One region of the Streptomyces graminofaciens genome, then DNA from elsewhere that is predicted to be linked to it. Evidence: riboswitches for the same ligand, from Rfam matches in the RefSeq annotation. Region 1 holds a riboswitch; each other region holds the start of a gene.
The links. A riboswitch is a leader RNA that binds a small molecule or an ion and turns the genes downstream of it on or off. The one in region 1 is predicted to bind cyclic di-AMP.

Region 1 (7,075 bases):
CGCGCAGGAGCAGGCCGAGGCGGCGCTGAGCGAGCTGCGGCATGTCGTACGCGGTATCCATCCGCCGATCCTGACCGACCGTGGGCTGGCCGGTGCGGTACGGGCGTTGGCGGCCGGCAGCGGCCTGGAGACGACCGTGTCCGTCGACGGGCTGGAGGACGCCGACGGGCCGCGTCCCCCGGCCGCCGTCGAGGCCGCCGCGTACTTCGTCGTCGCCGAGGCACTCACCAACGCCGCCAAGCACAGCGGGTCCCCACGGGCAGCGGTCCACCTCGAACGGGTGCGTACGGGGCTGCGGGCCGTGGTCCGGGACGAGGGGCTGGGCGGCGCGGACGAGACCGGCGGTGGCACCGGGCTGCTGGGGATACGGCGCCGGGTCGCCGCGCTGGACGGCATCGTGACCGTCACCAGCCCGATCGGCGGCCCGACCATGGTCGCCGCCGAGCTGCCGTGCGTGTGGTGAGCTCGCGGGGAAGCCCTTTCGGGGACCCGGCAGCAGAAGCGTCCGTCGCCCGCCCGCCGCCACGAGGGGGTGCCTTCCCGAACCGGGGGTGTAGCGGGCTGCACCCCCGGGGAGGCGTAGGGGGCAGACGGGGTGAGGAGGAACCGCTCGTGATCGAGGCGGAGTTGAAGGCCCGGGTCCGCACCCCGGAGGAGGCCGCGCGGCGCCTCGACGAACGCGCCGAGGGCCGCATCGAGACGTACCAGGACACGTACTACGACCGCCCCGACGGCACCCTGCGAGCGAGTGACGAGGAGCTGCGCGTACGGACCGTCCACTCCTCGGCCGGGCCCGACCACCGCAGCGGCGACCTGCGGACCCTCCTCACCTTCAAGGGCCCGGCGGTGGACGAGGCGTCCGGCTCGAAACCCGAGTACGAGACCCGGGTCGCCGACTCGCAGGCGACGCACGCGATCCTCCAGCACCTCGGCTACGTACCGGCGATCGTGTTCGAGAAGCGCTGCCGGACGTATGTCTTCGAGGCGTACGGCAGGCCCGTGCACGCCACGCTCGTCCGGGTCCCCGAACTCGACGGCACGTTCCTGGAGGTCGAGACGCTGGTCCTGGAGGAGTCCGCCCTCCCGGCCGCCCTGGACGACCTCCGCGCGCTGCTCACCGACCTCGGCATCGACGCGCGCGACGTGACACGCGAGCTGTACACGGAGGCGGTGGCCGCGGCCCGCCACACCCCATAGGCAAAAAAACACCCGGGGCCGGAATCCTCATCGGATTCCGGCCCCGGGCCTTCAGTAGCGGGGACAGGATTTGAACCTGCGACCTCTGGGTTATGAGCCCAGCGAGCTACCGAGCTGCTCCACCCCGCGTCGTTGAAACCAGCATACGCCATCTGCGGGACCCCCAGCACCACGGTTTACGGCACACCGGCTCAGGCTGGGTCCTCCACTGCCGTCGCCGCAGGTCAGCGGCCCAGCAGATGCCCGTTCGGCGCCTTCGCCCGCTCCTCGTACTCCGGCAGTACGACCACGTCGACGCCCTTCGCCGTGAGGACCCCGGTGCCGTCGGCGGCCTCGACGAACGTGTCGGGCTCGCGCCAGGCCGTGACGACCCGGCGTACGCCCGCGTCGAGGATGAGCCGGGCGCAGGGTGCCGGGCGGGAGGCGCGGCGGGCGCACGGTTCCAGGCTGCTGTAGACGGTCGCGGAGGAGAGGCGCGGATCGGCGGGGTCGAGCCCCGCGAGGGCGGCCTCCTCGGCGTGGACCACCGGGTCGCCGGCCTGCCGGGAGTGGCCGCGCGCCAGTTCCGTACCGTCGGCGGCGACGATCACCGCGCCCACGCTGAACGCGGTCTCGGAGGGCGGGCACTCGGCGGCCAGCGCGCAGGCGAGGTCCAGCCAGTGCCGGTCGGCGGCGGACACCGCGGGGCCGGTGCCGGGCACGGACGGCACGTACCGCATGAGGACGACGTCACCGACCGGCCGGGTCTCCAGCAGTCGCATCCGGCTGCGCGGCCCCCCGGGGTAGGCGCCCGCCCCGAACATCCGCGGCGCGTCCGGCTCGCCCACCAGCAGCGGCGCCAGGACCAGCTGGAGTTCGTCCGCGAGTCCCTGCTGGAGGAACTGGGTGTGGACCCGGCCGCCGCCCTCGACCATGAGGCGCCGGACGCCACGTACGTCGCCGAGGTGGGCGAGGACGGCCGGCCAGGGCAGGTCGGACCCGAGGGGCACGACGTCGGCGGCGATCCCGGCCTCGGTGAGGCGCTTCGCACCCTCGTCCGTCGTGTAGACGACCTTCTCGCCGCCGGTGTGCCAGAACCGGGCCTCCGGGTCGAGGTCGCCGGACGCGCTGACCGTGACCTTCAGCGGATACTCCGGGAGCCCGGCGGCGAGGCGGGCCGCGCGGCGCTCGGGGGAGTTGACCAGCAGCCGGGGGTTGTCGGTGCGCAGGGTGCCGGCGCCGATCAGGATGGCGTCGCTGCCCGCGCGCACCTCGTCGACCCGGTCGAAGTCGGCGGGGCCCGACAGGAGCAGCCGTCCGGGCCCGGTGTCGTCCAGGTAGCCGTCGAGGGAGACGGCGGCGGACAGCAGGACGTAGGGCTGGGGCATGGACGCGCTCCCTGAAGGTGGTCGGTCTTACAGCAGGCAGTGATTCAAGTTTTAAACACTATCTCCCTACACTGTAGGCATGACGACCCGCTGGCTCACCCCCGAGGAGCAGCGTGCGTGGCGCGCGTACGTCGCCGCCGCCACTCTCCTCGAGGACGCGCTCGACCGGCAGCTCCAGCAGGAGGCCGGGATGTCGCACCTCTACTACTCCGTGCTGGCCGGCCTCTCCGAGGCGCCGGACCGGCGGATGCGGATGACCGATCTCGCCGAGCGACTGAAGATCACGCGCAGTCGGCTGACGTATGTCGTGACGCGGCTGGAGAAGGACGGCGCGGTGCGGCGCGAGGACTGCCAGTGGGACAAGCGGGGCAGTGTCGCGGTGCTCACCGACGAGGGCATGGCGCTGCTGGAGCGGGCCGCGCCGGGCCATGTCGAGACGGTCCGCAAGGCCGTCTTCGACCACCTCGGACCGGAACAGATCACCCAGCTGGAGGAGATCTGCTCGGGCATCGCGGCCGCGATACAGGGCGATCGGGGCGAGGGTCCGCGGGCGAGCGGCTCGGCCGAGCTGCCGTGGCGCCGCCGGTCGTGTTCGTCGTCGGGCGAGTGATCGGCGCCTGAAAATCCCTCGCGAAATTCCTTCCGTGGCGGAAGTGTGATCCTCCTCCAAACGGGTTGCTTGAAATTTGAAGCAGGGGATAGAGTCCCTCTGAGCGTTGTGCTTCAAATCTGAAACACGACGGGCAACCCGCACCTGGACCGGAGAACCGCATGCCCGACTTCCCCGCAGCCACCCAGCGTGCCCGCGTCCGGGTACCGCTGCGCTTCCACGACGGTTACGGCGTCGACGCCGAACTGGTCACGTTCCACGGCCTCGTCGACGGTCAGGAACACCTCGCGCTCGTCCTCGGCGACCCGGCCCCCGGCACCGCGCCGCTCGTCCGCCTGCACTCCGAGTGCCTGACCGGCGACGTCTTCGGCTCGGCCCGCTGCGACTGCGGCCCGCAGCTGCGCGAGGCGGTGGAGCGCATCGCCGACCGGGGTGGCATCCTCCTCTACCTCCGCCAGGAGGGTCGGGGCATCGGCCTCTACAACAAGCTCGACGCGTACGCCCTCCAGGACCAGGGCCTCGACACGTACGAGGCGAACGCGGCCCTCGGGCTGCCGGAGGACGCCCGCGACTACACGGCGGCGGCCCAGATGCTGACGGCCCTCGGTGTCGACGAGCTGGACCTGCTCTCCAACAACCCCGACAAGGCGCAGCAGTTGCGCGATCTGGGCGTCGGCGTCCGGGACCGGGTCCCCACCGGTGTCTTCACCACCGCCCACAACGTCCGTTACCTCCGCGCGAAGGTCCTCCAGACCCAGCACACGCTGCCGCTCGCGGAGTTGACGGAGCTGACGGCGGGCTGAGGACTCCTCACGGCTTCTTCACTTTCGGTGACCACTCCATCCCCCTGCGCATCACAACTGACGTAGTGTCAAATGAGACGAGGATGATCGAGAGCGGTGAAGGGTGGTCAACTCGCCCGTTTTCCGCCCCTCGTGACCTGTAAGTCCAGGCCAAGAAGCGTTAATGATCAACGAGAACCGCTTGGAATACGACCCACGCGTCTATTAACGTTCGATAACGCAGCGCGGTCGTCCCAGCCGTCACAAGAGTCGGCTCCGTGCGCACGCGCCGAATCCCGTACCTGTACGGGAACCGGGGAACCACCACCCTGGGGTGAATCGCACGGAAGCCGCCGTGGAAACACGGCAGGTTTACGCGCGTAGGAGACCTTCCTGCTCCGAACCCGTCAGCTAACCCGGTAGGCGAGAAGGAAGGAAAGGAGTACGCCCACGTGGCGTCAAACCGGCCTGCGACCGAAGCCCCGTCCGTTCCGAGCCAACGCGGCGGCGAGAGCCGCACGTTCGGCTACGGCAGCTACAACAGCGAGAACGAGGGCCCCTGGCAGGAGTGGAACCCCACCGCGGAGTCCACTCGCCCCGTCCGCGGCCGGCACCGTGTCGCCAAGCAGCGTGGCGGACTCGCCCGCAGCTCCACGGTTCTCGGCGTCGGCGTCATAGCCGCCGTCGGCGCGGGCGGTATGGCCAGTGCGCAGACCGGCAAGCCCCCCGTCTCCATCTCGATGCCCGACATGCCGAACGTCGGCTCGGTCTTCGAGGACGAGGCCGACGAGGAGCCGCAGGGCTCCACCACCCCGCTCAGCAGCGCCGGCCTGATCGCCGCCGACACAGAGCAGGGCAACGCGAACGCCGGTGAGGCGCTGCGCGCCCGCATCATGCAGCAGGCCGAGTCCCAGCAGGACCAGGTCGACCTGAAGGCCGCCGAGGCAGCGCAGGCCGAGGCCGCGAAGAAGGCCTCCGAGCAGGCCGCCAAGGAGAAGAAGGAAGCCGAGAGGAAGGCCGCCGCCGAGAAGAAGAAGGCGGAGGAGGAGGCCGAGGCGAAGGCCGAGGCGAAGGCCGAGAGCGAGCGCCTCGCCAAGCTGGCCGGGCAGTTCACCCTCCCGACCTCCTCGTACACCATCACCTCGACCTTCGGCCAGGCCGGCTCGTACTGGTCCTCCGGCTACCACACCGGTCTCGACTTCGCCGCCCCCACCGGCACCCTGATCAAGGCCGTCCACAGCGGCACGATCACGCAGGCCGGCTGGGACGGTTCGTACGGCTACAAGACCGTCCTCACCCTCGACGACGGCACCGAGCTGTGGTTCGCCCACCAGTCCTCGATCGGCGTGAAGGTCGGCCAGAAGGTCGCCACCGGCGAGGTCATCGGCCGCGTCGGCGCCACCGGCAACGTCACGGGCGCCCACCTCCACCTGGAGGTCCACCCCGGCGGCGCCGCGAGCGGCATCGACCCGGCGGCGTGGCTGCGCAGCAAGGGCCTCAACCCCTGACCCGGGGCCCCTGGTTCACAAAGCTTTGACATCCCTTGGCCGGGCGCTCGGAATGCGGGCGTCCGGTCTTGGCGTTGCCGAAAGGTATGACCCTTCTTCGCCCCCTGGGCTCCTCCGACCTCGAAGTCTTCCCCCTCTCCCTCGGCGGCAACGTCTTCGGCTGGACGGCGGACGAGGCACAGTCCTTCGCCGTCCTCGACGCCTACGCGGCCGCCGGCGGCAACTTCGTCGACACCGCGGACTCCTACTCGGCCTGGGTCGAGGGCCACACGGGCGGTGAGTCCGAGACCATCATCGGCAAGTGGGTCAGGGCCCGCGGCAACCGCGACGACGTGGTCATCGCGACCAAGGTGAGCCAGCACCCCGAGTACAGGGGCCTGACGGCGACGAACATCAAGAAGGCTGCGGACGCCTCCCTCAGCCGCCTGGGCACGGACCACATCGACCTCTACTACACCCACTTCGACCAGCCCGAGGTGCCGGTCGAGGAGATCGTCACCGCCCTCGACGAGCTGGTGAAGGCGGGCAAGGTCCGCGCGATCGCCGCCTCCAACATCACCCCCGAGCGACTGAAGGCCTCGCTGGACTTCTCCGACCGCGAGGGCCTGGCCCGCTACGTGGCCCTCCAGCCCCACTACAACCTGGTCTCCCGCGACACCTACGAGGGCCCGCTGCGGACCGTGGCCGCCGACGCGGGCCTGGCCACCGTCCCGTACTTCGCCCTCGCCAAGGGCTTCCTCACGGGCAAGTACCGCCTCGGCACGACGGTCGACAGCCCGCGCGCCGAGGGCGCCGGCGCCTACCTCGACACCCCCAGGGGCCTCCGTGTCCTGGCCGCCCTGGACGAGATCGCCGAGTCGCGGGAGGCGGACCTCGCCACGGTCGCCCTGGCCTGGCTCGCCGCCCAGCCGACGGTGGCGGCCCCCATCGCCTCCGCGCGCACGGTGGACCAGCTCCCGGCCCTGCTGAAGGTGGCGGAGCTGACGCTGACCGACGAGGAGCTGAAGCAGCTGACGGAGGCGTCGGAGTAGTTCTCCGCAGCCCTCTCGGTCCTACCTGCTGCTTCCCCGGCGGTGCCGAACGCCCTGCGACTGCGCTACGACCGATAGGGGTTGTAGGCGGGATACGGCATCGCCGGCCTCGCCCCGTACGCCGCCGCCGGGGCGTACCCGTAGCCGTGCCACGGCGGCGGTGTGACCACCGGCACGACCCCGTGCCCGGCGTACGCCAGCGCCGGCCGCGCGATCTCCCGCCTGCGCCACAGCTCGAAGAGCAACTGCCGCTCCCGCAGCACGAAGTCGGACCCGGCCCGCCCCTGCCGCCCGCGGTGCCGCAGAAACGCCAGTGAGGTCGCGTAAGCCTCGTACTCCGCGACCGACCGCGCCCCGGGCCGCCCGAACTGGTGCGAGGCGTACTCCCTGGCGATCCGCCGCGCCCGCATGGACCCGAGGACGAACGGCTCCGGCGGCGTCAGCCACCCGGCGGCCGCGTACGCGGGCAACTCCTCCCGGACGGTCCGCAGCTCGCGCTGCCGGGTCCAGATGACGAGCCACGTCAGCAGCCCGAACATCGGCACCATGAACGCGGCGTACACCGCGAAGAAGCCGTACC
Region 2 (7,075 bases), 1.6 Mb from region 1:
CCGACGTCGTACGACCCCCGGGAGTTCCTGATCCACCTCTTCGCGGAGGTCTGCCGCAGGATCACCGGGCAGGACGCCTCCGCCGACGGGCGGCCGGGGCCCGAGCCGGGGCGGCGCGCGGTGCGGGCGCAGCGGATCGGGGCCGTGCTCGCCGTCGTCGTCGGGGTGCTCGCCACGATCGGCGCGATCCTGTGGCCCGATCTGTCGGGTCTCGGCCGGTGGTGGTCGAGGAATCCCCGCCTGCTCATAGGCACGGGCGGATACCTGCTCGCGATCGCCGGAATCGTCTGGGCGCTCGTCCTGTCCGGACGCGCCGGGCGCGAACCCGAGCAGCGCACGGGCGGCGCGGAAGCCGCCGCCGTACGCCACCTCCGCACCCTTCACTACCAGCTGACCATCATGCGCTCCCGCACCAACCAGCTCGCGCTCCCCGCCGGGCTCCAGGTCGCCGACGCACAGCAGGTCCAGCACACCGAACAGGTGCTCACCTACCCCGAACTCGTCGCCCGCTTCCGGGCCTTGCTCGACCTCGTCGCGCTGGAGCGACGACCCCTCGGCGGCCGGGTCGTCATAGGCATCGACGAACTCGACAAGCTGGGCAGCGCGGAGGAGGCCGAGCGGTTCCTCAACGACCTCAAGGTCGTCTTCGGGATCCGGGGCTGTCACTTCCTCGTCGCCGTCTCCGAGGACGCGCTCACCGCCTTCGGACGGCACGTCCTCGACGTACGGACCGCGTTCGACAGTGCCTTCGACAAGGTGGTGGCGGTACCGCCGCTCGACCTGGCGCAGGCCCGCACCCTGCTGGAGCTACGGGGCGTGTGGCTTCCGGAGCCCTACCTCTGGCTGTGCCAGGTGCTCTCCGGCGGGCTGCCGCGCGATCTGCTGCGCGCGGTGATGAGCCTCGCCACGGCCAAGGCCCTGCGGAACATCAGCGAACTCGATGAACTGGCCAGGGAGCTGATCACCGAGGACGCGCACGCCGTACTCTCCGCCCAGTCCCGGCACGCCGCCACCCTGACCGGCGCCAACGCACCGGCGGCCGCCCGCTGGATCGCCGAGGCCTCGCAGGCGCCCCTCGACCTCACCGACTGGGAACAGCTGATCTACGCCGCGCCCACGGTTCCCCCTGACGAATTCGAGACCCGTCGTGCCGTGGAGCAGGTGCAGTCTTATCTCGCCCTCTGCACGACCCTCCTGCGCACGTTCGCGGAAGGCGGCCCCGCCGACCTGGCCCTGCGCTTCGACCGGCTGAACTCCGCGGGCCCCGGGCCCATCGACCGGCTCACCACCGCTCGCCCCAAGCTCGCGGCGGAACCCGACGCGGCATGGGCGGTGGTGAACCGGTATCGGCACGAGACGCCGCGGATGATGGAGCTGCCGCAGCGGCTCTGACTCCTACGCCGGCCGCACCACGCTGTGGATCGACCCCTCGCCGTCGTAGAAGACCGACTCCTCGCGCACATACGCCCCCGGCTTCGGCGCGTGGATCATCATCCCGTTGCCGATGTAGATGCCGACGTGGCCGATGTTGTCGTAGAAGAAGATCAGGTCGCCGGGCTTCGCGGTGGAGAGGGAGACCGTCGTGCCGGCGTGCACCTGGTCGTACGTGGTGCGGGGGAGGTCGACTCCGGCGGCCTTCCAGGCTGCCTGGGTGAGGCCGGAGCAGTCGTAGGAGCCGGGGCCGGTGGCGCCCCAGACGTACGGCTTGCCGATCTGTGAGCGGGCGAAGGTGAGGGCCCTCGCGGCTTTCGAGGCGTATGTGGAGTCCTCGACCGCGGTCGAGGTGTCCTCCTGGGGCTGGGTCTGCTGAGATCCCTGTGGCTGTGTGGTCTCCTGGGACTGCTGGGTCTCCTGTGGCTGTGGAGCCTGTGGAGCCTGTGGAGCCTGTGGAGCCTGTGGGGTCTCCTGTGCCTGCTGAGCTTCCTGTGCGGCCGCCGCCTGCTGCTGCGCCAGCTCCTCCGCCCTGCGGTCGGCCTCCTCCTGCTCCCGCTTCTCGATCGCGGCGAGCCGGGCCTTCTCCTCGGCCGTGAGTTCGGACAGCAGTTCGCGGGCCTGGGCGAGCTTCTTCTGGACCTTCGCCTTGCTGGTCTTCAGCGCGTTCTGCGAATCGGTGAGCTGTTCGAGGCCCTCGGTCGCCTCCTGCCGCTGCTTCGCCGCGTCGGCCTGCTGCGTGACGTAGTCGTCGACGGCCGTCTGCTGGCGGTCCGTCAGCCGGTCCATCAGCTGGTTCTGGGCGAAGTACTCCTCGGGGTTCTCCGCCAGCAGGAGCAGTGCCGCGTCGGGCGAGGCCGCGCCCGTGCGGTACTGGGCGGCCGCGAACTCGCCCAGTTCCTCGCGCGCCTCGTTCAGCTTCTCCGCGCGCTTGGCGACGTCGTCGAGAAGCGTGTCGACCTTCTTCTTCTGCTGGGAGGTCTGCTCCTTCACCGAGTTGTACTTCTCGGTGGCCGTCTCCGCCCCGCGGTAGAGGTCGTCGACCTTCTTCTCGACCTCTTCGAGGCTCGGTTTGTCGTCGGCCGAGGGGGCCGCGTTGGCCGTCTGGGAGAGCAGGGCCACGGAGGTGAGGGCGGCGGTGGCGAGGGCGGGGGTGCGTATGCCCGGGCGCGCCGGACGAGGCTTTCGGTGCGCCATGGGTCGGCGACTCCTTCCGTTGTCCGCCTACCGAGTTAGCTGTCGGGTTCGGGCGCAAGCTTCGGAAGGTTTGCCCTACGGCCCTGCCGCGTGCGGCGACGCGGGCCGATTCACCCCAAGGTCGGTTTGGGTCCCCGGCTCCGGCTGCCCCAGGGGACGCACCGGACTCGGCGGAGGCCGAACGGCCCGGCGACGTTCGCCGGTTGTGTCGTACGACCCAACCCAAAACGCTAGCCAACTCCTGTGGCCCCTGTGAAGGTTGATGTCCGATAGGCCCGATACGTTTTTGTGACCTTAGTACGGTGATCGCGATGAGTGAGATCAACAGTCACTATTCGTCCTTGAACGATCGCATCCGGTGGTCACCGTCCATATGGGAGCTCCGGAGATCGCCGGGGCGGACTTTCCGGGGCGGCCCATGGCTGTCAGTGGAGGCGCCTAGACTCGGAGAGCGATGAGCAGCCTCTTTGACGACAGCTTCCTGGCGGACCTCCAGGCCCCACGGGCCCACACCGAGGAACCTCCGCCACCGCCCGAGGACGATCACGTACCGGAGCCGATTCCGGACGATCTGTTCGGCGGGAAGTTCGACGCGCCCCCGGACCGGGACGCCTACTACCGCGACGGCGCCTCACGCCCGGTCATCGACCCGGCGGCCCTCCTCGACGGACTCAACGAGAACCAGCGTGCGGCCGTGGTCCATGCCGGTTCCCCTCTGCTCATCGTGGCCGGCGCCGGGTCCGGCAAGACCCGTGTGCTCACCCACCGCATCGCGCACCTGCTGGGCGAGCGGCATGTCCACCCGGGCCAGATCCTCGCGATCACCTTCACCAACAAGGCCGCGGGCGAGATGAAGGAGCGTGTCGAGCAGCTCGTCGGGCCGCGCGCGAACGCGATGTGGGTCATGACCTTCCACAGCGCGTGCGTCCGCATCCTGCGGCGCGAGAGCAAGAAGCTCGGCTTCACGTCGTCCTTCTCGATCTACGACGCCGCCGACAGCAAGCGGCTGATGGCGCTGGTCTGCCGCGACCTGGACCTCGACCCCAAGCGCTTCCCGCCCAAGTCCTTCAGCGCCAAGATCTCGAACCTGAAGAACGAGCTGATCGACGAGGAGGACTTCGCGGCCCAGGCCTCCGACGGCTTCGAGAAGACCCTCGCCCAGGCCTACGCCATGTACCAGTCGCGTCTGCGCGAGGCGAACGCCCTCGACTTCGACGACCTGATCATGACGACGGTCAATCTGCTGCGCGCCTTCCCGGACGTCGCCGAGCACTACCGCCGCCGCTTCCGCCATGTCCTCGTCGACGAGTACCAGGACACCAACCACGCGCAGTACGCCCTGGTCAGAGAGCTGGTCGGCACCTCCGAGCACCCGGTCGACGTACCGCCCAACGAGTGGGACGTACCCCCCGCCGAGCTCTGCGTCGTGGGTGACGCCGACCAGTCGATCTACGCCTTCCGCGGCGCGACCATCCGCAACATCCTCCAGTTCGAGGAGGACTACCCGGACGCGACGACGATCCTGCTGGAGCAGAACTACCGCTCCACCCAGACCATTCTGAGCGCGGCCAACGCGGTCATCGAGCGCAACGAGTCCCGGCGCCCCAAGAACCTGTGGACCAACGCGGGCGCGGGCGCGCAGATCACCGGCTATGTCGCCGACACCGAGCACGACGAGGCACAGTTCGTCGCCGACGAGATAGACCGACTGACGGACGCGGGTGACGCGAAGGCGGGCGACGTCGCCGTCTTCTACCGCACGAACGCCCAGTCCCGCGTCTTCGAAGAGGTCTTCATCCGCGTCGGCCTGCCCTACAAGGTCGTCGGCGGTGTCCGCTTCTACGAGCGCAAGGAGGTCCGGGACGTCCTCGCCTACCTGCGGGTCCTCGCCAACCCGGAGGACTCGGTCCCGCTGCGCCGCATTCTGAACGTGCCCAAGCGCGGCATCGGCGACCGCGCCGAGGCGATGATCGACGCGCTCTCCCAGCGCGAGAAGATCAGCTTCCCGCAGGCGCTGAAGCGCGTCGACGAGGCGTACGGCATGGCGGCCCGGTCGACGAACGCCGTCAAACGGTTCAACACGCTGATGGAGGAGCTGCGCACGATCGTCGAGTCGGGCGCCGGTCCGGCGACGATCCTGGAGGCGGTCCTCGAACGCACCGGCTATCTGGCCGAGTTGCAGGCATCGACCGACCCGCAGGACGAGACCCGCATCGAGAACCTCCAGGAACTCGCCGCCGTGGCACTGGAGTTCGAGCAGGAGGCGGCTGCGGCCGAGGCTGCGGCTGCCGGGGGCGGCGAGGGCGCGGCCGAGGGCGAAGGCGCGGATGCCGGTGCGGATGCCGGTGCGGATGCGGATGCGGGCGCGGTTGCGGTCGCGGTGTCCGGTGGGCTCCCCGCCTTCCTGGAGCGCGTGGCCCTGGTGGCCGACTCCGACCAGATCCCGGACGAGGAGCAGGACGGCTCGGGTGTCATCACCCTCATGACCCTCCACACCGCCAAGGGCCTGGAGTTCCCGGTCGTCTTCCTGACCGGCATGGAGGACGGCGTCTTTCCGCACATGCGCGCCCTCGGCCAGACCAAGGAACTGGAGGAGGAGAGGCGCCTCGCGTACGTCGGCATCACGCGCGCGCGGGAGCGGCTCTACCTCACGCGCGCTTCGCTGCGCAGCGCCTGGGGCCAGCCCTCGTACAACCCGCCGTCCCGTTTCCTGGAGGAGATCCCGGCCACCCACCTGGAGTGGAAGCGGAAGGGTGCCTCCGCGCCGGTGTCCTCGGGCCCGGCCGCCGGGATCGCGTCCTCGCTGTCGTCCGCCCGCTCCCGCTCCTCGGCCGCGGGTGCCTCGGGCTTCGCGACCCGCCGTACGTCCGAGAAGCCGGTGGTGTCCCTGGCCGTCGGCGACCGAGTCACCCACGACCAGTTCGGTCTCGGCACGGTCGTCGGAGTGAAGGGCACGGGCGCGAACGCGGAGGCCACGGTCGACTTCGGCGACACCAAGCCGAAGCGGTTGCTGCTGCGGTACGCGCCGGTGGAGAAGCTGTAGAGCCGCACATACGCGGAGGGCCCCTGCTCACCGAGCAGGGGCCCTCCGCGTATGCAAGCCGTTGACCGAGACCGGGGGTTACGTCGGGTCCAGCCCGTGGCTGCGCAGCCACGGCAGCGGGTCTATGGCCGAGCCGCCGCCGGGGCGTACCTCGAAGTGGAGGTGCGGGCCGGTCGAGTTGCCCGAGTTGCCCGAGAAGGCGATGGTGTCGCCGGCCTTGACCGTCGTACCCGAGGCGACCTTGTACGTGGAGAGGTGGCAGTACCAGGTCTCGGTGCCGTCCTTGGCCGTCACGATCACCATGTTGCCGTAGGCGCTGTTCCACTGCGTCCGGACGGTGCCGTCGGTCGCGGCCATCACCGCCGTGCCGTACGAGACGGGGAAGTCGATGCCGGTGTGCAGGGACATCCAGTTGACGCCGGACTGGCCGTAGTAGGCGCTGAGTCCGTGCGCGGCGACCGGCAGCGCGAACTTCGGGCGCAGTCGCTCCTTGCGGGCCGCCTCCGCCGCCGCCTTCTTCTGCTCCAGCTCCTGCTGTGCCTTGAGGTCGATGCGCTCCTGCGTACGGCTCGCCCGGTCGGCGAAGTCGTCCGCTCCGGCGGAGAGGCTTTCGAGCTGGGTGTCCAGCTTGTTGTTGGCGGTGGACGGTTTGACCGCGGTGACGTCCGACTTGGTGGTCGCCGTCGTCTCCGTGTCGTCCACGCCGGTGCCGACCGAGGCGGCCGCGATGCCCGCGACACCCATGACGCACGCCGAGGGAACGGCGACGGTCAGCAGGGCGGAACGTTTGGCCGGAGCCTTGCGTCGCGAGCGCGAGGCGGCACGGGTGGCCGCGCGGCCACCGTTGCCCGCGCTCCCGCTCCTGGCCGAGCCGGGGGTGACCTCTTCCTCGTCGTCGAGGAGTGCGGCACGGCTGTCGCCGTCGGCCCCGAACTCGTCCTCCGCCGGGAGGGATTGGGCCTCGCCGTACAGATCGACCTGCTCGAAGGTCGCGGTCGCCTGCTCGTGGAACGAGACGGTCGAGGGGCGCTCGTCCGACGTGTCCGTCGAAGGGTGCTCGTGGGCGTCGTAGGACTCGGGGGCACTGCCGCCGTGCTCGTCGTCGGCCGTCTGTGCGCCGTCGCCGTTCCACTGCGTGGCGTCGTACGCGCCGGTGTCGAAGTGCTGGGTGCCGACCCACTGCTGGGTCTGGTCGTTCTGCCCCAACTGATCGGCCCGGTCGAGCTGTTCGGCCTGGAGCCAGCCGTTCGCGTCCCACTGGCCGGTGTTGCCGTCGGGACCCGTCGACTGCGCGGGAACCTGGGCGAGGTTCTCGTAACCGGACGTCGTCCAGTCCGTGGTGTCGTAGCTGCCCGTGTCGTACGCGGCCTGGTGCTGCGCGGCGTACGGGTCGTAGTTCAGCGT
Region 3 (7,075 bases), 1.4 Mb from region 1:
GCCCAGGGCCCGCAGTCCCCGCTGGCCAAGGCGGCCGCGCTGACCTCACGGGGGCGGAGCGGCACGGGTGGTGCCGCGCAGGGCGGCGGCTCGGGCACGCAGGGCCCGGCGCAGCAGCGGTCCGCGCCCGCCGCCCGGCCGCAGGTCCCGCAGCCGCCGAAGCCGCAGGGCGGTGGGCCGTCCCGCTGAGGAGCGGCTCCGGGGGCCGGCGTGGGCGTCCCGTCGGCCCGGCCGCCGTGGCGGCTACGCCGTGACGTCCTTCGCCGTGAACCTCGCCCACGCCGCCGAGCCGAACACCGCCGCGTACAGGGCCTGGAGGCCGAGGTTGCGCCGGAGGTCGTCCCAGTAGACCGGCTCGCGCATCAGGTCGGCGAAGGAGAGCCAGTAGTGGGAGAAGAAGTACGGGTGGAGGGCGTCGAGCTGGGGTATCTGGTCGAGGATCTGGACGGTGATGAGCAGCCCGACCGTGGTCGCCATCGCCGCGACGCCGCTGTTGGTGAGCGTCGATATGAACAGGCCGAGGGCCGCGATCCCGATCAGTGACGCGGCCACGACCAGCGCGATCAGCAGCGCCCGCAGCAGTCCCTCGGCGAAGCTGATGCGGGTGCCGGAGATCGTGGTCAGATCGCCCAGGGGGAACAGCAGCGCCCCCACGGCGAGCGCGGAGGCCGCCACGACGAGGGTGGCGACGAGGCAGAACGTCATCGTGGTCGCGTACTTGACGAGCAGCAGGCGGGTGCGGCCCGCCGGGGCCACCAGCAGATAGCGCAGCGTGCCCGCGTTCGCCTCCCCCGCTATCGCGTCGCCCGCGATCACGCCGATGGCCATCGGGAGGAAGAAGGGGAGCGTCGCGGCCAGCGCCGTGAACACCAGGAACAGCCCGTTGTTGGTGATCTGCGCCATGAACGCGGGTCCTTCGCCGCCTCCGCCGCCTCCGCCACCCGGGCCGCCGCCCCCGCCCCCGTCACCCGTCTCGATCCTGACGGCGATCCCGACGAGGATCGGTACGGCCGCGAGCACGGCCAGCAGTGCGAGGGTGCGCCAGCGCCGGAACGTGGTGACCAGCTCGCTGCGGAACAGGCCGAACGTCCAGAGCGGGCTCGGCGCGCGCGTGGCCACGGCGGCAGGGGCACGTACATCCGCGACCTCAGCCCGCGACATCGAATCCCTCCCCCGTCAGCGCCACGAACGCGTCCTCCAGCGAGGCCCGTTCCAGTCCGAATCCGCGCACACGGATCCCCGCCTCGACCAACGCTCCGACCAGCTCGGCGAGTTCCCGCTCGGGCGGCGGGGCCTCCCCCGTCACCCGGCCCTCGGCGCCTTCCGCCGTCTCCGCGACCACGACATCGCCGACGCCCTGCTCCTTGAGCACCCGGGCCGCGTCCGCCGTGTCGGGCGTGGTGACGACGAGCCGGCCACGCGTGCCGGCCGCCAGGTCGGCCACCGGGCCCTGAGTGATCAGCCGCCCCTGCGCCATGACGGCGACATGGGTGCACACCTGCTCGATCTCGTCGAGCAGGTGCGAGGAGAGGAAGACGGTGGTCCCGTCGGACGCCAACTCCCTCACCAGGGTGCGGATCTCCCGCATGCCCTGCGGGTCGAGGCCGTTCGTCGGCTCGTCGAGGACCAGCAGCCGACGGGGCTGGAGCAGCGCCGCCGCCAGCCCGAGCCGCTGCTTCATGCCCAGCGAGTACGCCTTCGCCTTCTTGCCGCCGGCCGCCGTCAGCCCGACCCGGTCCAGCGCGGCCGCGACGCGCGTACGCCGGGTGCGCGGGTCGGCGGTCGGGTCGGCGGCGTCGTAGCGCAGCAGGTTGTCGCGGCCGGAGAGGAAGCCGTACAGGGCGGGGCCCTCGATGAGGGCGCCCACCTGCGGCAGTACGGTCCGGGAGGCGCGCGGCATCGGCTGTCCGAGCACGCGTGCCGTGCCCGACGTCGGCTCGATCAGGCCCATCAGCATGCGGATGGTGGTGGTCTTTCCTGAGCCGTTGGGCCCGAGGAAGCCGAAGACGCTGCCCGCCGGGACGGTCAGATCGAGCCCGTCCACGGCGAGCTGCCCACCGCGGTAGCGCTTGGTGAGCGCGCGGGTGGCGATCACCGCCGTGTCCGGGTCCGCGGTGGACAGTTCCTCCATGGGCTCCCTCGCTCCACGAGAACGGTTGCGGCCTACTCGGCCGCGTTCGCCGCCTTCACCAGCGCGCCCTTGGTGACCGCGCCGGCGTACACCTTGCCGTCCTCGGTGAAGAGGACGTTGATCAGCCGGGTCGAGAAGACCGTGCCGGAGCCGAAGTCGCCCTTGACCTGGTCGCCGAGGGAGTTCAGGAAGCCGTCGACGCGGCCGTCGCCGGTGCCCTCGGTGGGCACGCCGCCCTCGCTGCCGCTGTCGAACGTGGCGATGGAGGTCCAGCCCTTGCCGATGGTCTTCAGCCCGCCGGGCCCGCCGAGCCCGTCGGCGAACTCCTCCTCCTGCCCCTTCGTGGCGGAGTCGTGGAAGCCGTCGCTCTTGTTGTCGTGGTGGCCGGACTTCTCGACCGCGTCCTCCTCCTCGGTGACCTTCGCGCCCTTGGGGGGTGTGAAGTCGAAGGTGGCGGCGCTGGGCGCGGAGAAGTCGACCTTCGTGAAGCCGGCGTCCACGACGGCCGAGCCGCCGCTCGTCGGGGTCAGCGTGAACTTCAGCGGCAGCCCCGTCTTGGCGTCGACGGCGATCGAGATCGCGCCGACCGTGGAACCGGACTGCTTCGGTTCGATGACCAGCCTGTACGCGTCCCGCCCGGCGACCTGCGCGGTCCCGTCCACGGTCACGGAGGTGGTGTCGTCGACGGCTTTGAGCGCCTCTTCGGCAAGCTTCTGCGGAGTGACGTCGTCAGCCATCTCCTCGGGGCTCCCCTTGTGCCCCTTCCCCTCCTCGGACTTGGCGTCGGTGGAGTGGAACACCTCGTTCGAGGCGCTGTCGTACGCCCATACGTCGTCGCCGTTGTGGATGACGCTGTACTCGGCGGCCTCGTCGAGCAGTGACAGCTTCTGCTTGTCCGGCCCGTCGGCGGCGATCCGCAACGTGTGGGTACCGGAGGCGAGTTCGAGCAGCTTGGACGAGGGGTCGGCGGACGCGCCGTCGCCGCCCTGTGCCGACCCGAGGCTGCTCGCCAGACCGCCCAGGTCGGGCAGGCCGAGATCCGTGCTGATCTTCACCGTCCCGGAGATCTGCTGTACGTCCGAGGCGGCGATCTTCTCGATGAGTTCCTGCGCGCTGATCTTCGGCAGATCGGGGTCACCGGAGCCGGCGAAGGCCGGGACGAGCCCGATGGTCGCCGCGGCCAAGCCCACCACGGTGACCGGAACGACGTACCGCGCGGCCTTGCGTCGCCGCATCGCCCGCGCCTCGTCGACTTCGGCCGCGGCGACGGCCGCGCTGTCGTCGGTTTCGTACGGTGCCATGTGTGCCTTACCTCCGTCGTCGGCGGCGGCGTCCATTCCGAGCCGCCATTCTCACCCGAATCGGTGAGGAGTGGTGCTCTCATGTCACCAAATCAGCCGCCGAGAAGCGTCACCCTGCGGGATCAACTAGGCGTACATCTACGGGATGACGGGGCCCTAAGGGACGCTCCCGTAAGGGGCGCGGGCCACTCTCCGATGTGCGGCTCCGCCGCGCGGGCGCGAGCGACCACAGCGAGCAACCACAACGAGCGGCCACAACGGGCGGCCAGACGACGAAGACAAGGGGGCCGGGGGCACAGCCCCAGGGACGGGACGGGTAGGGGCCGCGGGGGCGAAGCCCTCTCCCGGCCCCGTAACTCACCCGGCCCGATGCACCACCGCATCACAAAGCTCCACCAACGCCGCCTTCGCCCCGCACTCGGGCAACGGCGCCAACACCCCCCGCGCCTCCTCGGCATACCGAACGGTGTCCCGCCGAGCCTGCTCCAGCGCAGGATGCACCCGCAGCCGGGCCAACGCCTCCGCGTGCCGCGCGTCATCGCTCAGATCGGAGTCCAGCAGCTCGCAGAGCGCGACGTCCTCCGCCACCCCCAACCGCTCCGCCCGCTCCCGCAGCCGCAGCACCGGCATGGTCGGCACACCCTCGCGCAGATCCGTCCCCGGCGTCTTCCCGGACTCGTGGGAGTCGGACGCGATGTCGAGCACATCGTCCGCGAGCTGGAAGGCGACCCCGAGCCGCTCGCCGTACTGCGTGAGCACGTCGACCACGGTCTCGTCCGCGCCGGCCGTCATCGCGCCGAGCCGCCCGGCCACGGCCACCAGCGACCCGGTCTTGCCGCCGAGCACATCGAGGTAGTGGTCGATCGGGTCGCGCCCGTCGCGCGGTCCGGCGGTCTCCAGGATCTGCCCGGTGACGAGCCGCTCGAAGGCCTCGGCCTGGATGCGGACGGCGTCGGGCCCGAGGTCGGCGAGGACGTGCGAGGCCCGGGCGAACAGGAAGTCCCCGGTCAGCACGGCCAGCGAGTTGCCCCAGCGCGCGTTCGCACTCGGCACGCCCCGGCGCACGTCGGCCTCGTCCATCACGTCGTCGTGGTACAGCGTGGCGAGATGCGTCAGCTCGACCACCACCGCCGAGGGGACGACACCCGGCGCGTACGGGTCACCGAACTGCGCGGCGAGCATCACCAGCTGCGGCCGGAACCGCTTGCCGCCCGCGCGCAGCAGATGCTGGGCGGCCTCCTGGATGAAGGGGACCTCGCTCTTGGTGGCCTCGAGCAGACCCTCCTCGACGGCCGCCAGTCCGGCCTGGACATCGGCTTCGAGAGCCTGGTCCCGCGCGCTCAGCCCAAACGGCTCGACGACGGTCACGAGGGTTCTCCTGTCTGCTGACGTCTGCTGACGGTCACACGGTCGGTCTAGGTCGGTCTCACGGTCGATGACATGGTTTGTCGATCTGTCGCTGCCATCACTCGAGTCAGCGTATCCGGTCACCTTTCGATCACCGCTAGCGCCCACGGGTTCGACCCGGGCGGTATCGGATCACGCCCCCTCGCGACCCCGATGCTCACGATCGGCCGATATGCCCGAATATCTACCGACTCGAACATCTCATCCCTACTATCCGAATTCTTGCTCTACATTTCACTTCGCCCGAATAGTTCCGTGAGTTGAGTCACGCGAACCCAATTCCCCACCCCGACCTTCCCACCTCTCCCGCCCTTTGCGGAAGGCAAGTTGAGCACCATTCCCCCACCCCGACCAGCCCGCCATTTCCACCAAGACCAAGGTCAAATAGCCCTTAAGCGAATTTCGGGGCTTGTTCCCGTCATGTGCTCTCGCATACGTTCACTTCGCCATCCGGACGGAACGCCGAATCCTGCCGCCGCCCGGACTCCCCACTGACCACTCATCCACGCACGGCAGGAGCGGGGGACCCAGGTAAGTCCGCCGGCCCGACTTCCCCACCGGACCGGCTCGGGGTGAAGCCGCGCGCAGTTCGCACAGCCCGGTTCCGTGCATGCACGGCCGGTCCGGTGCGCTCTGCGACCTACGCGGCCGGGCTATCTCCTGCCCGAACCCGACAGCTCACCTCGCAGGCGTCGGAGAGGAACGCACCATGCCCGGACGAGGCAAACACCGCCGCCCCAGAACCAACCCGCTCACCCGTGGCGTGGTCGCCGCCGGCACGGGAGGGGTGGCACTCGCCCTCCCGCTCACCGCCGCGACGACCGCGAGCGCCGCCCAGCCGACCCAGGCGACCGCCGCCTCCATCCAGTCGGCCGCACGGTCCGCCGTCCAGTCGGCGCCGACGGCCATACAGGTCATGCCGCGCACGTACACCGTGGTCCGCGGCGACACCCTGTCCTCCATCGCCCACCGGTACGACACGAGGGGCGGCTGGCGACAGCTCTACCAGGACAACCGCAAGGCCATCGGGAGCAACCCGCGGCTGATCCGCCCGGGCCTGAAGCTGTCGCTGAAGACGGCGAAGGCGAAGGCGACGAAGACGACGACGGCGACGACGGCGACGACGACCAGGAGCGCCACCACCTCCGCGTCGACCGGGGCGGTCAAGGCGACCCCCGCGTCCGTCACGACGTACCCGAACAACCTGGACGGCTGGATCCGCGAGTCGCTGGACATCATGGCGCGGAACGGGATCCCCGGGTCCTACGACGGGATCTACCGCAACGTCATGCGGGAGTCGTCGGGCAACCCGCAGGCCATCAACAACTGGGACTCCAACGCCGCCGCGGGCACCCCGTCGAAGGGGCTCCTGCAGGTCATCGACCCGACCTTCGCCGCGTACCACGTGGCGGGCACGGCGGACGACCCCTTCGACCCCGTCGCGAACATCACGGCGGCGTGCAACTACGCCGCCGCGCGCTACGGCTCGATCGACAACGTGTTCGGGGCGTACTAGGGCCCGCCGGGCACTGCCCGTTCCCTGTTCCCCTGGGTCGGCGGACTCAGGGGAACAGGCGTTCCAGCACCACCGCGATCCCGTCCTCCTCGTTCGAGAGGGTCACCTCGTCGGCGACGGTCTTGAGCTCGGGGTGGGCGTTGGCCATGGCGACTCCGTGGGCGGCCCAGTCGAACATGGGGATGTCGTTGGGCATGTCCCCGAAGGCGATGGTCACCTCCGGGGTCAGCCCGAGGTGCTCGGCGGCGAGCGCGAGGCCGGTGGCCTTGGTGATGCCGCACGGCTGGAGCTCGACCGTGCCGGGCCCCGACATGGTGACCGTCGCCAGCGAACCGACCGCCATGCGTGCCGCCGACGCCAACTCGTCGTCGGACAGATAGGGATGGCGCAGCAGCACCTTGCTGATGGGCTCGCACCACAGGTCGTCCCGGCGCGGCACGCGGACGGCGGGCAGCGTGGGGTGCGGCATGAGGTAGCCCGGCTCGATCAGGGTCAGGCCGTCGACCCCGTCCTGGTCGACGGCGGCGTACACCTGTCCGACCTCCGCCTCGATCTTGCCGAGCGCGGTCTCGGCCAGCTCCCGGTCGAGGGTGACGGACCAGAGCAGCCGGTCCGCGCCGACGTCGTACAACTGCGCGCCCTGTCCGCACACCGCGAGCCCCCTGCTGCCGAGGTCCTCCAGCAGCGGTCGCACTCTCGGCGCCGGCCGCCCCGTCACCA
Region 4 (7,075 bases), 2.4 Mb from region 1:
CACGGCTTCGGCGAGGGCGCGGACGGCGCGCTCGGCGGCGGGGTAGGCGGGGATGAGGCGGGCGTCCGAAGAGGGCGCGTCCGACGCCTCCCGCACTTCGGTGGGAGGTCGTTCCGCAGGGCGGAACGGGTGGGCACCGCCTGCGGCGCCGGGTGCCGATTCGGCCGCCTGGGGCCCGGTGCTGGCCGCAGCGGACAACGCCGCCGCCAGGCCGCCCAGCTCGACGTGCACCACGAGCACCGGCTTCGACGGCGTCGCCGCCGCCGCTGCCCGCAACGCCTCCGCCAGCTCCGCATCGCCGGGCGACACCTCCCCGAGCGCCGGTATCGCGGTCACCACCACCGCGTCGCACGAGTCGTCGGCCAGCGCCCGCGACAACGCCGCGTGGAAGTCCTGCGCCGAGGCGCCCGTGGTCAGGTCCAGCGGACGCAGCGGTCGCAGCCCCTCGGAGAGGCACGCGTCGTAGGTGAGCAGCCCCAGCGACTCCGAGTTCCCCAGGATCGCCACCCTCGGCCCCGCCGGCAGCGGCTGCCGGGCCAGCAGCAGCCCCGTGTCGACCAGGTCCGTGATCGTGTCGACCCGGATCACCCCTGCCTGGCGCAGCAGCTCGGACACCGTGGCGTGGGGCAGCCGCGTGGCTCGTACGGCGTGCCCCTGGGGAGCGGAGCCGTGACGCGCCCCCTGCACCACCACGAGCGGCTTGACCGCGGCCGTGCGCCGGGCGAGGCGGGTGAACTTGCGCGGGTTGCCGATGGACTCCAGGTACATCAGGACGACATCGGTGTCCGGGTCCTCGTACCAGTACTGGAGGACGTCGTTCCCCGAGACGTCCGCCCGGTTGCCCGACGACACGAATGTCGACACGCCTGTGACCCCGGTGACTCCTCCCCCGCGTCGGTGCAGCCGGGACAGCAGGGCGATGCCGATGGCGCCGGACTGGGCGAAGAGGCCGATACGGCCGGAGCGGGGCATCTCGGGGGCGAGCGAGGCGTTCAGCCGTACCTCGGGGGAGGTGTTGATGATGCCGAAGGCGTTCGGGCCGATGATGCGCATGCCGTACGTGCGCGCCTGGCGGACCAGATCGCGCTGGCGCTCACGCCCCTCGGGACCGCTCTCGGCGTACCCGGCGGAGACGACCACGAGCCCCTGCACGCCGTGCTCGCCGCACTCGGCGACGGCCTCGGGGACGTAGGCGGCCGGGACGGCGACGACCGCGAGGTCGACGGGCCCCTCGATGTCCCCGACGGAGCGGTACGCCGGGACGCCGTCGAGTTCCTTCTCCTCTTCCCGCATGCCCTTGTTCACCGCGTACAACTTCCCGCAGAACCCCGCGTCCCGCAGGTTGGCGAGCACGCTGCGGCCCACTCCCCCGGACGCGCGCCCGGCGCCGACGACGGCGACCGAGCCGGGGGCGAGCAGTCGCTGCACGGACCGGGCCTCGGCGCGCTGCTCCCGCGCGCGCTGCACGGCGAGGGAGCGGTCGGTGGGCTCCAGGCCGAATTCGAGGCGTACGACGCCGTCCTCGAAGCTGCGCTTCTGCTGGTACCCGGCGTCCGTGAACACCTTGATCATCTTGCTGTTGGCAGGGAGCACCTCGGCGGCGAAGCGCCTGATGCCGCGCTCGCGGGCGACAGCGGCGATGTGTTCGAGGAGAGCGGAGGCGACGCCACGCCCCTGATGGGCGTCCTGGACGAGGAAGGCGACCTCGGCCTCGTCGGCGGGGGCCGACGCGGGCATGCCGTCGGCGTCGATTCGGTCATAGCGTACGGTGGCGATGAACTCGCCGCCGACCGTGGCCGCGAGTCCCACCCGGTCCACGAAGTCGTGGTGCGTGAAGCGGTGGACGTCCTTGGCGGACAGGCGAGGGTACGGCGCGAAGAAGCGGTAGTACTTCGACTCGTCCGAGACCTGCTCGTAGAAGCTGACCAGGCGCTCGGCGTCATCAACGGTGATGGGCCTGACGCGTGCGGTGCCGCCGTCGCGCAGCACCACGTCGGCCTCCCAGTGGGCGGGGTACTCGTGCCGGTCCGACGAGGTCTGCATGGGCCCCAGAGTACGGCTCGCGTCCGTGTGCGGCGCGAGGCAGTCTGGGGAAGCACAACTGCCGGTTGACGGTCAGGCCGTGGGCCCGATTCCGGCGCGCTTCACGATATGGGAAACTGGTCTAGACAACCCGGTCTAGACCTCTTGAGTCACTCAATACATCCGAAGGGCAGCATCACATGGCTGAGCGCCGCGTCAACGTCGGCTGGGCCGAGGGCCTCCACGCCCGCCCCGCATCCATCTTCGTCCGGGCCACCACGGCCGCCGGTATCCCCGTGACGATCGCCAAGGCCGACGGCAACGCCGTCAACGCGGCCTCCATGCTGGCGGTCCTGGGCCTCGGCGCCCAGGGCGGCGAGGAGATCGTCCTGGCCTCCGACGCGGAGGGCGCGGACATCGCGCTCGACCGTCTGGCCAAGCTCGTCTCCGAGGGGCTCGAGGAGCTTCCCGAGACGGTCTGAGCGACGCGGTGAGGCCCTGAGGGCCACCACCACCCGCACGCGACACCGAAGGGCTCGTCCGATTTATCGGGCGGGCCCTTCGCATTTCCGTTCCGCAGGCGGCCTGTTTTCGTTCGGCGAACGACGGGACGTTGGCAGGGAAATCTTTCTGCGGGCAGCAAAAATAATGCCCCGCGAATTCCCACTGTCTTTGTATACGGCTCCCGTGTTAAAGCCGCGGGCCCGTCATGTTTACGTGATGTTGCGAAGTCCTCACACGGTCCGCGCGCTCCGCCCCGGCGGGCCCGCCCGGAAATCGGAGACGGTGTGCGGCGGTCGCCCGCTCGGTGTGCAGGGCGGTGATCGTCCGCGCCCGGTCGCTGTCGCCGCGCGCGACCGCGTCCACGATGCCGCCGTGCTCCGCCCAGGACTCCACGGGGTTGGCCGGCGCCTCGACCGCGTACATCCAGGCGATCTTGTGCCGCAGCTGGGCGAGCGTCGAGGTCAGCGCGGGGCTGCCGGAGGCCTGGGCGAGCGTCTCGTGGAACCAGCCGCCCAGGGAGCGCAGGTCCTCGCTGTTGCCCCGCCTGGCCCGCTCCTGGCCCAGCCTGACCAGGCCGCGCAGCACCTTGAGGTGCGCCTCCGTACGGCGCTGGGCGGCACGGGCGGCGCCCAGCGGCTCCAGCAGCATGCGCATCTCCAGCAGGTCGGCGGCCTCCTGCTCGGTCGGCTCGGCGACGCACGCGCCCGCGTGCCTGCGCGTCACCACGAAGCCCTCGGCCTCCAGCGTGCGCAGCGCCTCGCGCACGGGGACGCGGCTGACGCCGTAGCGGCGGGCGAGCAGTTCCTCGGTGAGACGGCCGCCGCGCTCGTAGACACCCGCGACGATGTCATCACGGATCGCCGTGCATACCGAATGCGCCGGAATACGCATGACCGACCTCCGCCTTAATCCCCGTGAAACGTCGATGATTGACGTGTGTTCCAGCGACTCTATTGCAGCGGGCCGGAATTTCCGATGGCGGGCCGGAATCCATGGATATTTTTTGGACAGGAGGTACGTCACAACGAGGAGGTCCCGCACAACGACGAAAGCCCCGGCTCGGTGAGCCGGGGCCTCGCGGGAAGCGCTGAGCGGTTCGTCAGACGTTCACGCCGTGCGAGCGCAGGTACGCGACGGGGTCGATGTCCGAGCCGTAGTCGGGCGACGTACGGGCCTCGAAGTGCAGATGCGGGCCGGTGACGTTGCCCGTCGCGCCGGAGAGGCCGATCTGCTGGCCGGGGGTGACCGTCTGGCCGACGGAGACGCCGATGGACGACAGGTGGCCGTACTGGGTGTACGTGCCGTCGTTCATCTTGATGACGATGTTGTTGCCGTACGCGCCGCCCCAACCCGCCTCGACGACGGTGCCGGAGCCGACCGCGTGGACGACCGTGCCGGACGCGGCGTGGAAGTCGACACCGGTGTGGGTGCCGGAGGACCAGACGGCGCCGCCGGCCTTGTAGCCGGTGGAGATGTACGAGCCGCTGATCGGGGAGACGAAGGTGTTGAGGCGCTTGCGCTCGGCGGCGCGGGCGGCGCGGACCTCGACCTCGCGGTCCGCCTTGGCCTTCGCGGCGGCTTGCGCCCGGGCCTGCTCCTGCGCCTGCTTCTTGGCGGCGGCCACCTCGGCGGCCTGCTGCTGGGCGGCGGCCTGGGTGTCGACCTGCTCGGCGACCGTGTCGCCGAGGGTGATGATCTGGTTCAGCCCGGTCTGCTCGGAGGGTGACTCCGGGACGGAGGCGCCCGCGGCGAGCGCCGGAGCCGAAAGGGTGCCTATGACACCGGTGGTGGTGAGAGCGGCGACGCCCACGGTCCTCGTGGTCGAGCGCTTCACACGGCCGGGACGGCGATGCTTCCCAGCGGCACGGGTGAACGCCATCAAGTGGCTGGTCCTTTCCTTCCCTCTCGCCTACCGGGTTAGCTGACGGGTTCGGAGCAGGAAGGTCTCCTACGGAAACCCCTCAACTGGTGAAGGGCGTCCGATTCACCCCAGGGACTGCGGTTGGGTCCCCGGCTCCCCTGGCTCGCGCCGTACGGGGACTCGGCGATGACTGTCCGGTGCCGCGGCTGCGGCGAACTGCTGGCGAACAGCCGGACCGACGCTAAGTGGGCCACTTCGAAATAACAAACGGATCACGGGTTTTGTTGCGTACGCCACAGGTCAGACACACAACCTCCCCCATTAATAGGGACAAACAGGGGCCCCGGTGACTCTTCAGTCACTGGGGCCCCTGCGGTTTGCGAGCTTCCGCCCGGATCCGCCCGGTCCTCTACTCGGCCGGTACGACGGTGACTTCGCCGATGCCGAGGGCCCTGACCGGCTCCTCGATCTGCGCGGCGTCGCCGACGAGGATCGTCACCAGACGGTCCACCGGGAAGGCGTTGACCGCGGCCGCGGTGGCCTCCACCGTGCCGGTCGCGGCGAGCTGCTGATAGAGCGTCGCCTGGTAGTCGTCCGGCAGGTACTGCTCGACCTGGTCGGCCAGCGTGCTCGCCACGGCCGCGGCCGTCTCGTACTTGAGGGGGGCGACCCCGACGAGGTTCTGCACGGCGACATCGCGCTCGGCGTCGGTCAGGCCCTCGGCGGCGAGCGTGCGCAGGACCGTCCACAGGTCGTCGAGCGCCGGGCCCGTGTTCGGCGTGTCGACCGAACCGCTGATGGCGAGCATCGAGGCACCCGAGCCGTCCGGCGCGGAACGCAACACCTGGCCGAACGCGCGCACACCGTAGGTGTAGCCCTTTTCCTCCCGCAGGACGCGGTCCAGGCGGGAGGTGAGGGTGCCGCCGAGGCAGTACGTGCCGAGCACCTGGGCGGCCCACACGCGGTCGTGGCGGTCGGCGCCGACGCGGCCGATGAGCAGCTGCGTCTGGACGGCGCCGGGACGGTCCACGATGACGACACGTCCGGTGTCGTCGGCGCTCACCGGCGGCACGGGGCGCGGCTGGGCCGAGGAGCCGGTCCAGGCGCCCAGGGTGTCGCCGAGGAGCGCGTCCAGGTCGACACCGGTGAGGTCGCCGACGACCACGGCGGTGGCCGTCGCGGGGCGTACGTGCTTCTCGTAGAAGGCGCGTACGGCCGCGGAGTCGATGCCCTCGACGGTCTCCTCGGTGCCCTGGCGCGGGCGGGACATGCGCGAAGCCGCCGGGAACAGCTCCTTGGAGAGCTGCTTCGCGGCACGGCGGCCCGGGTTGGCCGTCTCGTGCGGGATCTCGTCCAGGCGGTTGGCGACGAGCCGCTCGACCTCGCTGTCCGCGAACGCGGGGGCCCGCAGGGCGTCGGCGAGCAGACCGAGCGCCTTGGGCAGCCGCGACACGGGGACTTCGAGGGACAGGCGTACGCCGGGGTGGTCCGCGTGCGAGTCGAGGGTGGCGCCGCAGCGCTCCAGCTCGGCGGCGAACTCCTCGGCGGTGTGCTTGTCGGTGCCCTCGGAGAAGGCGCGGGCCATGATCGTGGCGACGCCGTCGAGGCCGGCCGGCTCGGCGTCCAGGGGCGCGTCGAGGAGGACCTCCACGGCGACGACCTGCTGGCCGGGGCGGTGGCAGCGCAGGACGGTCAGGCCGTTGTCCAGCGCGGCGCGCTCGGGCGCCGGGAACGCCCAGGGCTTGGCGTCGCCGGCCTGGGGCTGCGGGTGGAACTCCATGTTCGCGAGTTCGGTCACTTCGCCGACTCCTCGTTCTCGTCGGTGGTCTCGGCGTCGTCGGCTTCGGGGGCGACCGGCTCGTAGACGAGCACCGCGCGGTTGTCGGGGCGCAGGCGGGCCTTGGCGACCTCCTGGACCTCCTCGGGGGTCACCTCGAGGACGCGCTTGACGGCGGTCAGGGCGAGCTGCGGGTCGCCGAACAGGACGGCGAAGCGGCACAGTTCGTCGGCGCGGCCCGCGACCGTGCCGAGGCGGTCCAGCCACTCGCGCTCCAACTGGGCCTGGGCGCGCTCCATCTCCTCGGCCGTGGGGCCCTCCTCGGCGAACCGGGCGAGCTCCTCGTCGACGGCGGTCTCGATGACCGGTACCTCCACGTCGCCGGAGGTCTTCACGTCGAACCAGCCCAGGGAGGGTGCGCCGGCCAGCCTCAGCAGGTAGAAGCCGGCGGCGACGGCGGTGCGGTCACGGCGTACGAGCCGGTTGTAGAGGCGGGACGACTCGCCGCCGCCGAGGATCGTCAGCGCCAGGTCGACCGCGTCGCACGCGCGCGTGCCGTCCTCCGGCAGCCGGTAGGCGGCCATCAACGCGCGCGCGGGGACCTCTTCCTCGATGATCTCGCGCAGTTCCTCGCCGATGATCTCGGGCAGCGCGCCGTCACGCGGGGCGGGCTTGCCGTCGTGCCCCGGGATGGAGCCGAAGTACTTCTCGACCCAGGCGAGCGTCTGCTCGGGGTCGATGTCGCCGACCACCGAGAGCACCGCGTTGTTGGGCGCGTAGTAGGTGCGGAAGAACGCGCGGGCGTCCTCCAGGGTGGCCGCGTCCAGGTCCGCCATCGACCCGATCGGGGTGTGGTGGTAGGGGTGGCCCTCCGGGTAGGCGAGGGCGGTCAGCTTCTCGAAGGCGGTGCC

Region 2: another riboswitch for cyclic di-AMP. It lies ahead of SGFS_RS35795 (C40 family peptidase); the one in region 1 lies ahead of SGFS_RS28030 (M23 family metallopeptidase).
Region 3: another riboswitch for cyclic di-AMP. It lies ahead of SGFS_RS34715 (transglycosylase SLT domain-containing protein); the one in region 1 lies ahead of SGFS_RS28030 (M23 family metallopeptidase).
Region 4: another riboswitch for cyclic di-AMP. It lies ahead of SGFS_RS17665 (M23 family metallopeptidase); the one in region 1 lies ahead of SGFS_RS28030 (M23 family metallopeptidase).

The regions. Positions count from the first base shown of each region.
Region 1 is NZ_AP018448.1:6,507,487-6,514,561, reverse strand. Features, by position in the region: gene SGFS_RS28060 (sensor histidine kinase) at 1-463, shown strand, start outside; gene cyaB (class IV adenylate cyclase) at 613-1,197, shown strand; tRNA gene SGFS_RS28050 (tRNA-Met) at 1,253-1,326, opposite strand; gene SGFS_RS28045 (dihydrofolate reductase family protein) at 1,422-2,564, opposite strand; gene SGFS_RS28040 (MarR family winged helix-turn-helix transcriptional regulator) at 2,644-3,174, shown strand; gene SGFS_RS28035 (GTP cyclohydrolase II) at 3,336-3,977, shown strand; cyclic di-AMP (ydaO/yuaA leader) riboswitch at 4,234-4,397, shown strand; gene SGFS_RS28030 (M23 family metallopeptidase) at 4,409-5,464, shown strand; gene SGFS_RS28025 (aldo/keto reductase) at 5,551-6,495, shown strand; gene SGFS_RS28020 (PrsW family intramembrane metalloprotease) at 6,561-7,075, opposite strand, start outside.
Region 2 is NZ_AP018448.1:8,133,977-8,141,051, forward strand. Features, by position in the region: gene SGFS_RS35790 (hypothetical protein) at 1-1,392, shown strand, start outside; gene SGFS_RS35795 (C40 family peptidase) at 1,396-2,628, opposite strand; cyclic di-AMP (ydaO/yuaA leader) riboswitch at 2,638-2,811, opposite strand; gene SGFS_RS35800 (ATP-dependent DNA helicase) at 3,083-5,671, shown strand; gene SGFS_RS35805 (M23 family metallopeptidase) at 5,750-7,075, opposite strand, start outside.
Region 3 is NZ_AP018448.1:7,906,964-7,914,038, reverse strand. Features, by position in the region: gene SGFS_RS34740 (glycosyltransferase family 4 protein) at 1-189, shown strand, start outside; gene SGFS_RS34735 (ABC transporter permease) at 244-1,161, opposite strand; gene SGFS_RS34730 (ABC transporter ATP-binding protein) at 1,148-2,131, opposite strand; gene SGFS_RS34725 (LolA family protein) at 2,164-3,432, opposite strand; gene SGFS_RS34720 (polyprenyl synthetase family protein) at 3,790-4,800, opposite strand; cyclic di-AMP (ydaO/yuaA leader) riboswitch at 5,330-5,546, shown strand; gene SGFS_RS34715 (transglycosylase SLT domain-containing protein) at 5,549-6,355, shown strand; gene SGFS_RS34710 (HAD family hydrolase) at 6,402-7,075, opposite strand, start outside.
Region 4 is NZ_AP018448.1:4,122,557-4,129,631, forward strand. Features, by position in the region: gene SGFS_RS17650 (bifunctional acetate--CoA ligase family protein/GNAT family N-acetyltransferase) at 1-2,043, opposite strand, end outside; gene SGFS_RS17655 (HPr family phosphocarrier protein) at 2,223-2,504, shown strand; gene SGFS_RS17660 (GntR family transcriptional regulator) at 2,713-3,417, opposite strand; gene SGFS_RS17665 (M23 family metallopeptidase) at 3,626-4,405, opposite strand; cyclic di-AMP (ydaO/yuaA leader) riboswitch at 4,418-4,583, opposite strand; gene SGFS_RS17670 (M16 family metallopeptidase) at 4,797-6,185, opposite strand; gene SGFS_RS17675 (M16 family metallopeptidase) at 6,182-7,075, opposite strand, start outside.